Regions from separate parts of the Variovorax sp. AC103 genome, predicted to be linked through region 2. Evidence: riboswitches for the same ligand, from Rfam matches in the RefSeq annotation. Region 2 holds a riboswitch; the other holds the start of a gene.
The links. A riboswitch is a leader RNA that binds a small molecule or an ion and turns the genes downstream of it on or off. The one in region 2 is predicted to bind glycine.
Positions count from the first base shown of each region.

Region 1: linked by a shared signal. The riboswitch ahead of AC0IYU_RS20720 (D-amino acid dehydrogenase) and the one ahead of gcvT (glycine cleavage system aminomethyltransferase GcvT) in region 2 are both predicted to bind glycine.

Region 1 covers NZ_CEEDFC010000014.1:116,824-124,253, forward strand. The annotation lists gene AC0IYU_RS20715 (FIST signal transduction protein) at 1-840, shown strand, start outside; gene AC0IYU_RS20720 (D-amino acid dehydrogenase) at 850-2,151, opposite strand; glycine riboswitch at 2,244-2,360, opposite strand; gene rfbB (dTDP-glucose 4,6-dehydratase) at 2,605-3,684, shown strand; gene rfbD (dTDP-4-dehydrorhamnose reductase) at 3,681-4,571, shown strand; gene rfbA (glucose-1-phosphate thymidylyltransferase RfbA) at 4,599-5,495, shown strand; gene rfbC (dTDP-4-dehydrorhamnose 3,5-epimerase) at 5,492-6,040, shown strand; gene AC0IYU_RS20745 (hypothetical protein) at 6,199-7,430, shown strand, end outside.
Region 2 covers NZ_CEEDFC010000005.1:296,677-304,106, forward strand. The annotation lists gene AC0IYU_RS10010 (TRAP transporter large permease) at 1-745, shown strand, start outside; gene AC0IYU_RS10015 (AraC family transcriptional regulator) at 733-1,518, opposite strand; gene AC0IYU_RS10020 (MFS transporter) at 1,610-2,800, shown strand; gene AC0IYU_RS10025 (YybH family protein) at 2,976-3,431, shown strand; gene AC0IYU_RS10030 (hypothetical protein) at 3,532-4,074, shown strand; glycine riboswitch at 4,108-4,198, shown strand; glycine riboswitch at 4,211-4,323, shown strand; gene gcvT (glycine cleavage system aminomethyltransferase GcvT) at 4,369-5,556, shown strand; gene gcvH (glycine cleavage system protein GcvH) at 5,599-5,970, shown strand; gene gcvP (aminomethyl-transferring glycine dehydrogenase) at 6,100-7,430, shown strand, end outside.

The sequences.
Region 1 (7,430 bases), on a different contig from region 2:
GACACCGGCTACCTGTTCGGCGGGCTGTCGTCGGGCCGCCACGGCTCGCTGCAGTTCGCCATCGGCGGCAACGGCAACATCCGCGGGCACGGCGCGGCGGGCGGCGTGTTTTCGGGCGGCATGTCGGGCGTGGTGTTCGGCGAGGGCGTGCGGGTGGTGTCGCGCGTCACGCAGGGCTGCCAGCCGCTGCGTTCGGGCGCGGTGCGCGAGCGCGAGATCACCGAGGCCGACGGCAACCTGCTGCTCAAGCTCGACGGCGAACCCGCGCTCGACGTGCTGCTGGCCGACCTGCAGGTGTCGCTCGAGCGTCCGCAGGAGGCCATCGACGCGGTGCGCAACACGCTGGTGGGGCTGGCCGACGCGGGCAGCGACGGCATCCGCCGCACCGGCGACCTGGGCGCCGACGTGCTGGTGCGCCACATCATCGGCCTGGACCCCACGCGACGCGGCATCGCCATTGCCGACACGGCCGAGGCCGGCATGCGCCTGACCTTCTGCCGCCGCAACGCGCAGGCCGCGCGGGCCGACCTGATGCGCATCTGCGCCGAAATCCGCGAAGAGCTGGAACCTGAAGAGCAGACGCTGGCCACCGCGCGCGCCGTGGCCGCAGGCGAGGCCGAGGCCGCGCCGCACCCGGCGCGGCGCATTGCCGGGGCTGTGTACGTGAGCTGCTCCGGACGCGGCGGGCCGCACTTCGGCGCGCCCGGCGCGGAGCTGCAGATCGTGCGCCATGCGCTGGGCGACGTGCCGCTGGTCGGGTTCTTTGCGGCGGGCGAAATTGCCCGCCACCATCTGTATGGCTACACCGGCGTATTGACGGTGTTCACCAGCAACGACTGACCTTGGCGATCACGCCGGCTGCAGCACGCGCAGCCTGGGCGCAGGCATGCCGGTGAACGCGAAATCGACCTCGGGCGCCAGCCCGCTCACGATGCGCGCGATCGACTTGCCCGAGCCGCAGGCGTGCGTCCAGCCGAGCGTGCCGTGGCCGGTGTTGAGGAACAGGTTCGGCAGCTTTGTCTTGCCGATCAGCGGCACGTTGCTCGGCGTGGCGGGGCGCAGGCCGGTCCAGAACTGCGCCTGCGTGGTGTCGCCGGCGCCGGGGAACAGTTCTTCGACGCGGCGCACGATGGCTTCGCAGCGCACCGGGTTCAGGTCGCGGTCGTAGCCATTGAGCTCGGCCGTGCCGGCAATGCGCAGGCGGTCGCCGGACGCCGACGTGTAGCGCGAGAACACCAGCTTGAACTCGTCGTCGGTCAGCGAGACCTGGTGGGCCTTGGAAGCGTCCTTCACGGGCAGCGTCACCGAGTAGCCCTTGGCCGGGTAGATCGGCAGCCGGATGCCCAGCGGCGCGGCCAGCAGCGGGCTCAGCGAGCCCATCGCCATGACGAAGGAGTCGCCGCGGATGCGCTGGAAGCGGCCCTCGTGGTCGGTCACCTCGACGTGGTCGATCTGGCCACCGGCCTCGCGCAGCGCGGTGACGGTGTGGCCCATGAGGAACTTCACGCCGGCCGCAGCCGCCAGCTTGGAAAGCTCGCGTGCAAAGCGGTTGGCGTCGCCCGATTCGTCTTCGGCCGTGAAGGTGGCGCCCGCCAGCTTGGGCCGGATGTGGGCGAGGGCGGGCTCGATCTTCACCGCCTCGTCGGCCGAGATGACCTGGCGCTCGCAGCCCAGGGCACGCATCTGCTCGGCGGGGGCGAGGGCGCCGTCGAATTCCTTCTGCGTCGTGTAGAAGTGCAGGATGCCCTGCGTGCGCTGGTCGTAGTCGATGCGCGTGTCGCGGCGCAACTGTTGCAAGGTGTCGCGGCTGTAGGTGCCCAGGTGCACGATCTGCGCGATGTTGTGGCGGGTGCGCGCGGGCGTGCATTCACGCAGAAACTGCAGGCCCCAGAGCCATTGGCGTATGTCGGCGCGGATGCGGAACAGCAGCGGGGCGTCTTCCTTGCCCAGCCATTGCAGCACCTTGAGCGGCGCGCCCGGGTTGGCCCAGGGTTCGGCATGGCTGACGGAAATCTGCCCGCCGTTGGCAAAGCTGGTCTCGGCGGCCGGGGTGGCCTGCCGGTCGATCACGGTCACTTCGTGGCCGAGTTGCTGGAGGTAGTAGGCCGAAGTCACGCCGAGCAGGCCGGCGCCAAGAACGATCACGCGCATTTCAAGTACCTCTTGAGGTTGAAGCGCTTGAACGACGGGCGTGGTGTGCTATTGAATCAATAGCAGGCAACCGGACGGCCGTGGTCCAAGTTGCCGCTCCCCCTGTCCTCGGTACCTGAGAGATTCACCCCCTGCGCCCGCAGCGGGTTTGCTCCTTCGGTGCATCGTTGCCACTGGGCGTGGTGCGATGACTCTCCAGACGGCGTTGTCAGTTGATGCAGTACTGACCCCTTGCCGAAATCTTCTTCGAAGACCTCGTCGGGCCGACCTGAGCGTTCATGGGAGTTTGCGCCTTCGGTAGGGCCACCGGGGTGGCCCGCTCTCCTGCAGTGTGGCCGATTGTAAACACGGCCTGAAGTGAACGGTAACGCCTTGTGTTTCGGCCTGTCGGCCCAATGGGATAATCACCAGTTGATTTGCCGCAGGGCAATTGCTTCAAACACAGGGGACCCCATGATCTTGGTTACCGGCGGCGCTGGCTTCATTGGCGCCAATTTCGTACTCGACTGGATCGCGAACAGCGACGAGCCGGTCATGAACCTCGACAAGCTGACCTACGCGGGCAACCTCGAGACCCTCGCGTCGCTCAAGGGCAACCCGAACCACATCTTCGTGCAGGGCGACATCGGCGACAGCGCGCTGCTCGACCGCCTGCTGGCCGAGCACAAGCCGCGCGCCGTGGTCAACTTCGCCGCCGAATCGCACGTGGACCGCTCCATTCACGGCCCCGAAGACTTCGTGCAGACCAACGTGCTCGGCACCTTCCGCCTGCTCGAATCCGTGCGCGGCTTCTGGAGCGCGCTGCCTGCCGACCAGAAAAGTGCCTTCCGCTTCCTGCACGTGTCCACCGACGAGGTCTACGGCTCGCTCTCCAAGACCGACCCCGCCTTCACCGAAGAGAACAAGTACGAACCCAACAGCCCGTACTCGGCCAGCAAGGCCGCGAGCGACCACCTCGTGCGCGCCTGGCACCACACCTACGGGCTGCCGGTGGTCACCACCAACTGCTCGAACAACTACGGTCCGTTCCACTTCCCCGAGAAGCTCATTCCGCTGATGATCGTCAACGCCCTGGCCGGCAAGCCGCTGCCCGTGTACGGCGACGGCATGCAGGTGCGCGACTGGCTCTACGTGAAGGACCACTGCAGCGCCATCCGCCGCGTGCTCGAAGCCGGCAAGCTCGGCGAAACGTACAACGTGGGCGGCTGGAACGAGAAGCCCAACATCGAGATCGTCAACACCGTGTGCGCGCTGCTCGACGAACTGAGCCCCAAGGCCGGCGGCAAGCCCTACAAGGAACAGATCACCTACGTCACCGACCGCCCCGGCCACGACCGCCGCTACGCCATCGACGCGCGCAAGCTCGAACGCGAACTCGGCTGGAAGCCCGCCGAGACTTTCGACTCCGGCATTCGCAAGACCGTCGAGTGGTACCTCGCGAACAGCGAATGGGTGCGCAACGTGCAAAGCGGTGCCTACCGCGAGTGGGTTGAAAAACAGTACGACGCCGCACCGGCAAAGGCCGCGGCATGAAGTTGCTGCTGCTGGGCAAGGGCGGGCAGGTGGGTTGGGAACTGCAGCGCAGCCTGGCGCCGCTGGGTGAATTGGTGGCGCTCGATTTCGACAGCACCGACTTTCATGCCGACTTCAGCCGCCCCGAGCAGCTGGCAGACACGGTGCTCAAGGTGCGCCCCGACGTGATCGTCAATGCGGCGGCCCACACGGCCGTCGACAAGGCCGAGAGCGAGCCCGAGTTCGCGCGCAAGCTCAACGCCACCTCGCCCGGCGTGGTGGCCGAGGCGGCGCAGCAGATCGGCGCGCTGATGGTGCATTACTCGACCGACTACGTCTTCGACGGCAGCGGCAGCGCACCCTGGAAGGAAGACGACGCGACCGGCCCGCTGAGCGTGTACGGCCAGACCAAGCTCGAGGGCGAGCAACTGGTGGCCCAGTACTGCGCAAGGCACCTGATCTTTCGCACGAGCTGGGTGTATGCGGCGCGCGGCGGCAACTTCGCCAAGACCATGCTGCGGCTGGCGAAGGAGCGCGACAAGCTCACGGTGATCGACGACCAGTTCGGCGCGCCCACGGGTGCCGAGCTGCTGGCCGACGTCACGGCGCACGCCATCCGGGCAACGCTGCAGGACCCCACGAAAGCCGGTCTCTATCACGCGATTGCCGGCGGTGAAACCACATGGCACGGCTATGCGCGCTTCGTGCTCGGCCTGGCGCAGCAGGCCGGCGTCGAGCTCAAGGCCGGCCCCGATGCCGTCGAGGCCGTGCCGACCAGCGCCTTCCCGACCCCGGCGAAACGCCCGCACAACTCGCGCCTGGACACCACCAAGCTGCAGACCACCTTCGGGCTGCGCCTGCCCCCCTGGCAGGACGGCGTTGCGCGCATGCTGCGCGAAACGCTCTGACGCGTGAATTCACACGAGAAGAAAAGCATGACCACGACGACTCAACGCAAGGGCATCATCCTGGCCGGCGGCTCGGGCACCCGCCTGCATCCGGCAACCCTGGCGCTCAGCAAGCAGCTGCTGCCCGTGTATGACAAGCCGATGATCTACTACCCGCTCAGCACGCTGATGCTGGGCGGCATGCGCGACATCCTGATCATCAGCACGCCGCAAGATACGCCGCGCTTCCAGCAATTGCTGGGCGACGGCAGCCAGTGGGGCATCAACCTGCAGTACGCAGTGCAGCCCAGTCCCGACGGCCTGGCGCAAGCCTTTCTCATCGGCGACAAGTTCGTGGGCAACTCGCCGAGCGCACTGGTGCTGGGCGACAACATCTTCTATGGCCACGATCTCGTGAACCTGCTCGCCGACGCCGACAAGAAGCCGTCGGGCGCCACCGTGTTCGCGTACCACGTGCAGGACCCGGAGCGCTACGGCGTGGTCGCGTTCGACGCCAAGGGCAAGGCCAGCAGCATCGAGGAGAAGCCCTTGAAGCCCAAGAGCAGCTACGCGGTCACCGGCCTCTACTTCTACGACAACCAGGTGGTGGACATTGCCAAGGCCGTGAAGCCGAGCGCGCGCGGCGAGCTGGAGATCACCGCCGTCAACCAGGCGTATCTCGACCTCGACCAGCTGAACGTGCAGATCATGCAGCGCGGCTACGCATGGCTGGACACGGGCACGCACGACAGCCTGCTGGAAGCGGGCCAGTTCATCGCGACGCTGGAGCATCGGCAGGGGTTGAAGATTGCGTGCCCCGAGGAAATCTCTTGGCGCAACGGCTTCATCACCAGCGAGCAGCTCGAAAAGCTCGCGGCGCCGCTGGAGAAGAGCGGCTACGGCAAATACCTGCGGCACCTGCTGAACGACGAGGTGCGGTCATGAAGGCCACGCCGACGGCCATTCCCGATGTGCTGGTGATCGAACCCAAGGTGTTCGGCGACGCGCGGGGCTTCTTCTTCGAAAGCTTCAACCAGAAGGCCTTCGACGAAGCGGTCGGCCACCATGTCGATTTCGTTCAGGACAATCACTCGCGCTCGGTCAAGGGCGTGCTGCGTGGCTTGCACTATCAGATCCAGCAGCCGCAGGGCAAGCTGGTGCGGGTGGTGCGGGGCGCGGTGCTCGACGTGGCGGTGGACATCCGGCGCAAGTCGCCGACCTTCGGCAAATGGGTGTCGCAGGAACTGAGCGAAGAAAACCACAAGCAACTGTGGGTGCCCGCGGGCTTCGCGCACGGATTCCTGGTGCTGAGCGATACAGCTGACTTCCTGTACAAGACCACCGACTACTACGCCCCGGCCAACGAACGCTGCATTGCCTGGAACGACCCGGCGATCGCCATCGCATGGCCCGACCTTCAGGCCGATTTCGTGTTGTCCGCCAAGGACCAGACGGGCAAACGCCTGGCCGACGCCGAAGTATTTGAATGACGCCGTGCGCGGCGCGCCGGCACGGGCGCTTCTCGGGCGCACCCTTCGGTTTTCCTCTCTCATGCGGCTGCGTATTGCGGCCCACATTCATTCGGCCGGTTCCTGACGACGGCAAAAATGAACAACTCACCGTCTCGCATTTTTTCTAAGCGCCGCCAATGAATTTCAGATGGACCACCGTGCTTGCCCTGCTCATCCTGGGCGGCGTGGCAACGGCGACAGGCTTGCATCAGCTGAGTTGGCATTCGATCGCCGCCCTCCAGTGGGACGCGCTCAAGCCCTACGCCGTGGTGATGGTGGGCGGCATGTTCGCCGCCGAAATCTTTTCGCGCTGGCTCGGCATCCACCGCCTCGCGGCCGGCGCGGCCGTGGCAGCCGCCATTGCTTTGGCCACGGGCGCGGCGGGCGCCTTGCTGGTCGTGGCGTGGATCGCGCTCGCGAGCCATGTGGTGGGCTCGACGGTGCTGACGGTGTGGAGCAAGCGCAGCGAAGCGCCCTCGGCCCTGATCTCGGTGCTCGTGGGCGCCGTCGTCTATGGGTCGCTGATCGGCCTTGCCGCGCACCGGCCCATCAACTACCCGGGCTTGTATGCCATTGCGCTGGCCTTGCCGATCGTATTCGGCTGGCGGCAGGTTCGCACGGCGCTGCTGTCGATGAAGACCTTCGCACGCAGCAAGTCGACGTCCTGGCTGGATCTGCTGATCGTCGGCGTGGCGCTGGCTCACTTCGTCGTGGGGCTGATGCCGGAAACCGGGCACGACGCCCTGGCGTCGCACCTGTTCATTCCCGCGCACCTCGCGGCGCGCCACGCCTGGGGCTTCGACGTCAGCCTGTATGCGTGGGCGGTGATGCCGATGATGGGCGACTGGCTGTTCTCGCTGGGCTACATGCTGGCGGGCGAAACAGGCGCGCGCCTCGTCAATGTGGGCTTCGTGCTGGCCACTTGCTGCCTGGTGCGCGAACTCGTGCTGTGGGCCGGCGGCAGCCGCGCCGGTGCGAAGTGGGGCGCGCTGCTGTTGCTCACCACGCCGCTGGCGCTGCTCGAAAGCAGCAGCCTCTACATCGAATCCATCTGGGCGGCCTTCGCGGTCGCCGGCGGGCTGTCGCTTTTCAGGGCGTTGCAGCGCGACGGGCAGCGGCCCGCCGACATCCGCTCGGCCGCCATCCTGCTCGGCGGCGCACTGGCCGCGAAAGCGATCACGCTGGCGATCCTGCCGGGGTTGTTCATCGTGTTCCTGGTGCGTTTCCGCGTATGGGCCACCAAGGCATCGGCGGGGCGCTTCGGGCGTGCGCTGGGGCTCTTTGCGCTGGTGGGCTGCGTTCCCTACCTCACCGCGTGGGTGCTCACCAAAAATCCGTTGTTCCCCTATTTCAACGAGATCTTCCGCTC
Region 2 (7,430 bases):
GATCAGCCTGGCGTTGATGCTGTTCGTGTGGATCTACTGCAAGTGGAAGGGCTGGGGCAAGAACGACGGCGAAGGCCGCATGCCGTTCGGCCGCGCACTGTGGCAGGCCGGCTGGGCGCTGCTGATGCCGGTGATCATCCTCGGCGGCATCTACGGCGGCATCTTCACGCCGACCGAGGCCTCCGCGGTGGCGGTGTTCTACGCCCTGGTGGTGGGCATGGTGATCTACCGCGAGATCAAGCTGAAGGACCTGTACGCCATCTTGCGCAAGTCGGTGATGTCGTCGGCCGTGATCATGTTCATCATCGCCAACGCGGGGCTGTTCGCATTCCTCATTACCCGTGCGGGCGTTCCTGACGCCATCGGCCACTGGCTGCAGGAGGTGCTGAAGTCGCCGGCGATGTTCCTGCTGGGCGTGAACGCAGCGCTGTTCGTGATCGGCATGTTCATCGAAACAAGCGCGGCGATCATCGTGCTCGCCCCGATCCTGGCGCCGGTGGCGGTGCACTTCGGCATCGACCCGGTGCACTTCGGGCTGATCATGGTCGTGAACCTGGCCCTGGGCATGATCACGCCGCCCTTCGGCGTGAACCTGTTCGCGGCCTGCACCGTGGCGCGCATCTCGCTGGACCGCATCGTGAAACACCTGGTGCCTTTCGTGCTGGTGATCCTGGCCTGCCTGATGGTGATCACCTACGTGCCGTGGGTCTCGCTGGCGCTGCGCGACCTGGCCTATTCCAAGTAGGTTCGGCGCAGGTACGCGCTGGGCGGCACGCCCAGCGCGCGCCGGAACATCGCGGTGAAGGCGCTCGGGCTCTCGTAGCCATGCGCCAGCGCCACTTCAAGAATCGAAGCGCCCGCGGCCAGCTTCGGCAGGCTCAGCAGCAGCCTCGCCTGCCGGCACCAGGCGCCGAAGTTCATGCCCGTCTCGCGCTGGAACAGGCGCGCCAGCGTGCGGCTGTTCATGTGCAGGCGCAGCGCCCAGTCGTCCAGCGACGCGGGCAGCGACGGGTCGCGCACGAGCGCCTCGCACAGCGCAGCCAGGCGAACGTGGCGGGGCATGGGCACATGCAGCGACAGGGCTGGCGCGGCCTCGATCTCGTCGAGGATCAGCTCCATCACCCGTTCGTCGCGCCCGCCCGGCGCATAGTCCAGCGGAAGCGACGCGGCGGCGACGATCAGCGCCCGCAGCAACTCGCCGACACGGATCACGCGGCATTCGCCGCCCAGGTCGGCGCGCGTGCCGGGCTCGACGAAGACGGTGCGCATCTTCACCTCGCCCGCCATGCGGATTTGGTGCGCCATGCCGGCCGGCACCCACACGCCGCGCCCCGGCGGTACCACCCAGCTGCCCGCCACGGCGCTGACGAGCATCACGCCTGAAATCGCATGGATCAGCTGCCCGCGCCGGTGCGTGTGCAGCGGAATGAAAGCGTCGCCGTCGGTGTCGGTCGCCAGCACGGCCATCGGGCGCGGGGTCGACTCGCCTTGTTCGGGCCTCAGGTCCAGTTTGTCCATTTCTCGACGATAGATGCTGATTCGTAGCGAGAACATCTTCGCGCGGCTTTTTACGATGGCTTTTATCAATGGACATCCAGAAAGCGATCGAATGAACAAGCGCCGCCTCGGCCTGCTCACCGGCACCCATGCCGTCAATGACCTCTACCAGGGCCTGGTGCCGGCCCTGCTGCCTTTCATGGTGCTGGAGCGCGGCTACAGCTACACGGCCGTGAGCGGGCTGATGCTCGCGGCGACCGGCCTGTCGAGCGTGGTGCAGCCGCTGTTCGGCCTGTACGCCGACCGCCACCCGCGCAGTTGGCTGGTGCCCACGGGCTTCCTGGTGGCCGCGCTCGGCGTGGTGCTGGCGGGCATCAGCCAGAGCTACCTGCTGACCTGGATCGCCATCGCGCTGTGCGGGCTGGGCATTGCGGCCTACCACCCGCCGGCCACGGTGGCGGCACGTGCGGCCGGCGGGGCCTCGCAGAAAGCGATGAGCGTGTTCTCCGTCGGCGGCACCATCGGCGCCTCCTTTCCGCCGGTGCTCGCGGCCACGGTGGTCGGTGGTGGAGGCCTGTCGCGCAGCTACCTGCTGGGGGTGCCGGCGCTGGCGATGGGCGTGGTGTGGCTGCTGGCGAATGCGGGGCGCGGCGCTGCGTCCGCCGCCACGGCGGCCGCCGCCCGCAAGGCCGCCGGCGAGGTGCTCAAGCCCCACAACGACTGGCGCGCCTTCGGGCTGCTGGTGGCGACCATCGTGGGCTGGTCGATCCCGTACGTCACGGTGCTGTCGATGCTGTCGCTGCGCATCACGCGCGACCTGCACGGCACGGCCTTCCAGGGCGCGGCGGCGCTCACCGGCTTCACCGCCGCCGGCGCGGTGGGCGTGCTGCTCGGCGGCTGGCTCGGCGACCGCATCGGGCGCATGGGCACCATCCGCAGCGGCTACCTGCTCGCCCTGCCGTCGCTCGCCGGCCTGGTGCTCGCAACGACCCCCGGCTGGGCGCTGGCCTGCACCGCGCTGCTCGGCATGAGCATGTTCCTGCCCTTCGCCGCGCAGGTGACGCTGGCGCAGGACTACCTGCCGCGCAACCCGGCCACGGCCAGCGGCATCACGCTGGGGCTGGCGCTGTCGGTGGGCGGCCTGGTGTCGCCGCTTTTCGGGATGCTGTCGGACGCGCGCGGCCTGGGCGTGACGTTCACCGCGGTGCTGTGCGTGCTGGGCGCGGCGACGGTGCTGGCGCTGCGGTTGCGCAACAGGGCGATGCCGGCGGTGCCGGCGGGGGCGCAGCGCGCTGCGACCTGAGCGCCACCGTCGCCCATGGCCGTCGAATGTCGCATTGCGCGCCTTATGCTCGATTCAGCGAGCATCGAGCGGCAGCCCGACCTGGCGGGGTGATCCAGCAGCGGGAGGTGTCGTTCGAGCGCTACCGTTTCGGCCGATGATCGGGACCGACAAACGACAAGGAGGAGACTTCGCCATGCACCGATCACTGAGTTGCCTCCTCGGCGGCACGCTGCTGGCCATGGCCGCCTTCGGCGCCACGCCGGCGGCGACAGGGCCGCAGCCCGCACCGACCCCGGCGAACCCGGCCGCTGCCATCGCCGAGATCGAGACCGCCGTGCGCAACTGGGCCGCAGCCTGGTCCGCGCGCGACGTGGCGCGCTACCTGGCCACCTATGCGCCCGACTTCACGCCGCCCCGCGGCCAGGACCGCAAGGCCTGGGAAGCCGACCGCCGCACGCGCATCGCCGACAAGGCCACCATCCGCGTGGACATCGACAACCTCGTCATCAGCGTCACCGGGCAAGCCGCCAGCGCAAGCTTTCAGCAGACCTACACCGCCGACAAGCTGCGCGAAAAAAGCCGCAAGACGCTGGAACTGCAACGCGTGGGCAACCAGTGGCTCATCCGCAAGGAAATCGCGGGCGGATGACGCCGCCAAAGACCGTTGCCCGTGCAAACCAAACGGTTCATGAAGATGTCACCGCTTGCAACGATGCTGCAGCCCTCGACTCCCGAAAGCTGTGGCTGCCATGTTCCCCACCAAGACCGACAAGGCCCGCGATGAACTCCAGGGCGGCCAGCGCACGCTCAGCCAGCGGGAGCGCGCGCTGTTGCTCATGGCCGACGGCCGCCGCTCGCTGACCGACTTCAGCCCGCTGTTCAGCACCCGCGACGAGGCCGAGCAGGCGCTCCAGGCGCTGGTGCAGCGGGGCTACCTGCAAGACCCGCAGGCCGCCGCGGCTGCGGCTGCGCAGGCGGCACAGGCCTTGACCGTGCCCGCCGCCGACACGATCCAGGTCAGCACCTCGGCCGACAGCTTCGACGGCAAGCGCTCGCTGGCCACCACGCGCATGTTCCTGTTCGACATCTGCGAGCGCATGTTCGTGCGCCGCGACCCCAAGTTCGCGCTGCAGATGCGCGACGCCCTGCGCGAGGCGCGCGACCGCGAGGCCATGATGACCATCGCCGCGCTGATGCTCAGCGAAATCGAGAAAGCCGCGGGCCCGGAGCGCGCCGAATCGCTGCGCGAACGCATCGACCGGCTGCTGCCGCCGGCTGAAATCGTTCACTGAAGCGAAAGCCCTGCGCACCGCGATCCACTACACTCGCCCGGGTCAGGAGAGAGCCCCGCGCGACGGGGCCGCCGAAGGCGCAGGGGTTTCCCGAACGCTCAGGCAAAAGGACTGACAAGGCGCCGGTACACACCGGCGTTTCCTTGCTGGAGAGAGGCCGCCGTACCGGAAACGATGCAGCGGCCCACCGAAGGAGCAAACCCCGATCGTGGGGCGAATCTCTCAGGTAAAGCGGACAGCAGGGGTGGCCCATGGCTTGCGTCATGGATTTCGTCTGCCCCTTTGGAGTGCCCCATGGCCTCTTCCGCTGCCTCCGCTGCTTCCGCCCCCGACACTGCGCTTCTCAAGACGCCGCTGTACGACCTCCACGTGGAGCTCGGCGCCCGCATGGTGCCCTTTGCCGGCTACTCGATGCCGGTGCAGTACCCCGCCGGCCTGATGGCCGAACACAGGCACACACGCGACGCGGCCGGCCTGTTCGACATTTCCCACATGGGCCAGCTGCGCCTGGTCGGCCCCGACGCCGCAGCGGCTTTCGAGACCCTGATGCCCGTCGACGTGATCGACCTGCCCGCCGGCAAGCAGCGCTACGGCCTGCTGCTGAACGACGAGGGCGGCATCCTGGACGACCTGATGTTCTTCAACGAAGGCAACGGCTCGCTCTTCGTGATCGTCAACGGCGCCTGCAAGGTGGCCGACATCGCGCACATCCAGCGGAAGATCGGCGCGCGCTGCGAGGTGCAGCCCCTGCCCGACCACGCCCTGCTCGCGCTGCAGGGCCCGCAGGCAGCGGCCACGCTGGCGCGGCTGTCGCCCGGCATCGAGCGCTTCGTGTTCATGACCGGCGGCGCGGTGCAGATCGGCGGCATTCCGGCCTTCGTCACCCGCAGCGGCTACACCGGCGAAGACGGTTTCGAGATCTCGGCGGCGGCCAAGGACGCCGAGGCGCTGGCCCGGCTGCTGCTGGCCCAGCCCGAGGTCAAGCCCGTCGGCCTCGGCGCGCGCAATTCGCTGCGGCTCGAAGCCGGCCTGTGCCTGTACGGCAACGACATCGACACCACGACCACGCCGGTCGAAGCCTCGCTCAACTGGGCTATGCAGAAGGTGCGCCGCGCCGGGGGCGCGCGCGAAGGCGGCTTTCCGGGCGCCACGAAGATCCTGGCCCAGCTCGCCGCGGCCACCCCGGGAGCCGCCGGCCACACCGACCACGACACGCTCAAGCGCAAGCGCGTCGGCCTCGTGGCGCTCGAACGCATTCCGGTGCGCGACGGCACGGTGCTGCAGTCCTTCGAGGGCCACGACATCGGCGTCGTCACCAGCGGCCTGCTCGGCCCCACGGCCGACCGCTGCGTGGCCATGGGCTACGTGGCCACCGCTTTCGCGGAGCCGGGCACGCGCCTGCAGGCCATCGTGCGCGGCAAGCCGGTGCCCATGGAAGTCTCGACCCTGCCTTTCGTGCCGACGCGCTATTTCCGCGGCTAGGCTCTGCACCCCCGAATCATTTTTTCCACGAGGAGTTTTTCCATGAGCATCAAGTACACCAAGGACCACGAATGGGTGTCGGCCGAAGGCGGCGCAGCCACCGTCGGCATCACCGTACACGCGCAGGACGCGCTGGGCGACGTGGTGTTCGTCGACCTGCCTGAAGTCGGCAAGACCTTTGCTCAGGGCGAAGTCGCCGGCGTCGTCGAATCGGTCAAGGCCGCGGCCGACGTGTTCATGCCCGTGTCGGGCGAGATCGTCGAAGTGAACGAAGCGCTGCGCGCCGACCCCTCGCTGGCCAACAGCGACCCGCTGGCCAGCGGCTGGTTCTTCAAGGTCAAGCTGAGCGAACCCTCACAACTCGACGCCCTGCTGGACGCCGCCAGCTACGACAAATTCGCGGCCGAATCCTAGAAATGTTCGCCCCTCGGCTTGCCACTTCGTGTGCTTCGCCAGCCCCCATGGGGAAGGCGCGGCCCGCCTTGGGGCGGCCCGGCGGCGACCGCTGAGTCTTTCTTCTTTTTTTAGCCGATCCATCACGCCATGCCGATTCCCGCCCTTCCCTCTTTGCAAGAACTAGAGAACGCCGAAGAATTTCTCGCCCGCCACATCGGCATCGATGCGGCGGACGAGGCGCGCATGTTGCCGGTGATCGGCTCGGCCACACGCGCGGAGCTCATCGACGGCATCGTGCCGGCGGCCATCCGTCGCGCCAAGCCGATGCGGCTGCCCGCGCCGGTGACCGAGGCCGACGCGCTGGCCGAGCTGAAGGCGCTGGCGTCGAAGAACAAGGTGTTCAGGAGCTTCATCGGCCAGGGCTACTACGGAACGCACACGCCGGGCGTGATCCTGCGCAACGTGCTCGAGAACCCTGCCTGGTACACGGCCTACACGCCCTACCAGGCCGAGATTTCGCAGGGCCGCATGGAAGCCCTGCTCAACTTCCAGACGATGGTGTGCGACCTCACGGGCATGGCCATCGCCAACGCGTCGATGCTCGACGAAGCCACGGCCGCGGCCGAGGCCATGACGCTGGCCAAGCGCAGCGTCAAGAGCAAGAGCAACGTGTTCCTGGTGTCGGGCGACTGCCACCCGCAGACCATCGAGGTCATCAGGACGCGCGCCGCGCCGCTGGGCATCGAGGTCAAGGTGAGCAGCGTGTCGGAAACGCTGCCGCTGCTGATGGTGAGCGGCGAGTTCTTCGGCGTGCTCGCGCAGTACCCCGCCACCACCGGCCACGTGCACGACCTGCGCCCGCTCGCGGGCCATGCGCACCAGTGCGACGCCGCCCTCATCGTCGCGGCCGACCTGCTGGCGCTCACGCTGCTGGTCGCCCCCGGCGAGTTCGACGCCGACATCGTCTGCGGCACCACGCAGCGCTTCGGCATGCCGCTGTGCAACGGCGGCCCGCACGCCGCTTACCTGGCCTGCCGCGATTCGTTCAAGCGCTCGCTGCCGGGCCGCCTGGTGGGCGTGAGCGTCGACACGCACGGCCAGCCCGCCTACCGCCTGGCGCTGCAAACGCGCGAGCAGCACATCCGCCGCGAGAAGGCCACCTCCAACATCTGTACCGCGCAGGTGCTGCCGGCCGTGGTGGCGAGCATGTACGCCGTGTACCACGGGCCCGACGGCCTCACGCGCATCGCGCAGCGCGTGGCGGCGCTCACGGCCATCCTGTCCAAGGGCCTGTCGCAGATGGGCCGCGAGCCGGTCAACGGCACCGCCTTCGATTCGCTCACCGTGAGCACCGGTGACGACACGCAGGCCATCCTGGAGCGCGCGCAGGCCGGCGGCGTCAACCTGCGCCAGCGCCTGCAACACCACCTGGGCATCTCGCTGGACGAGACCACCACGCGCGCCGACGTCGAGACGCT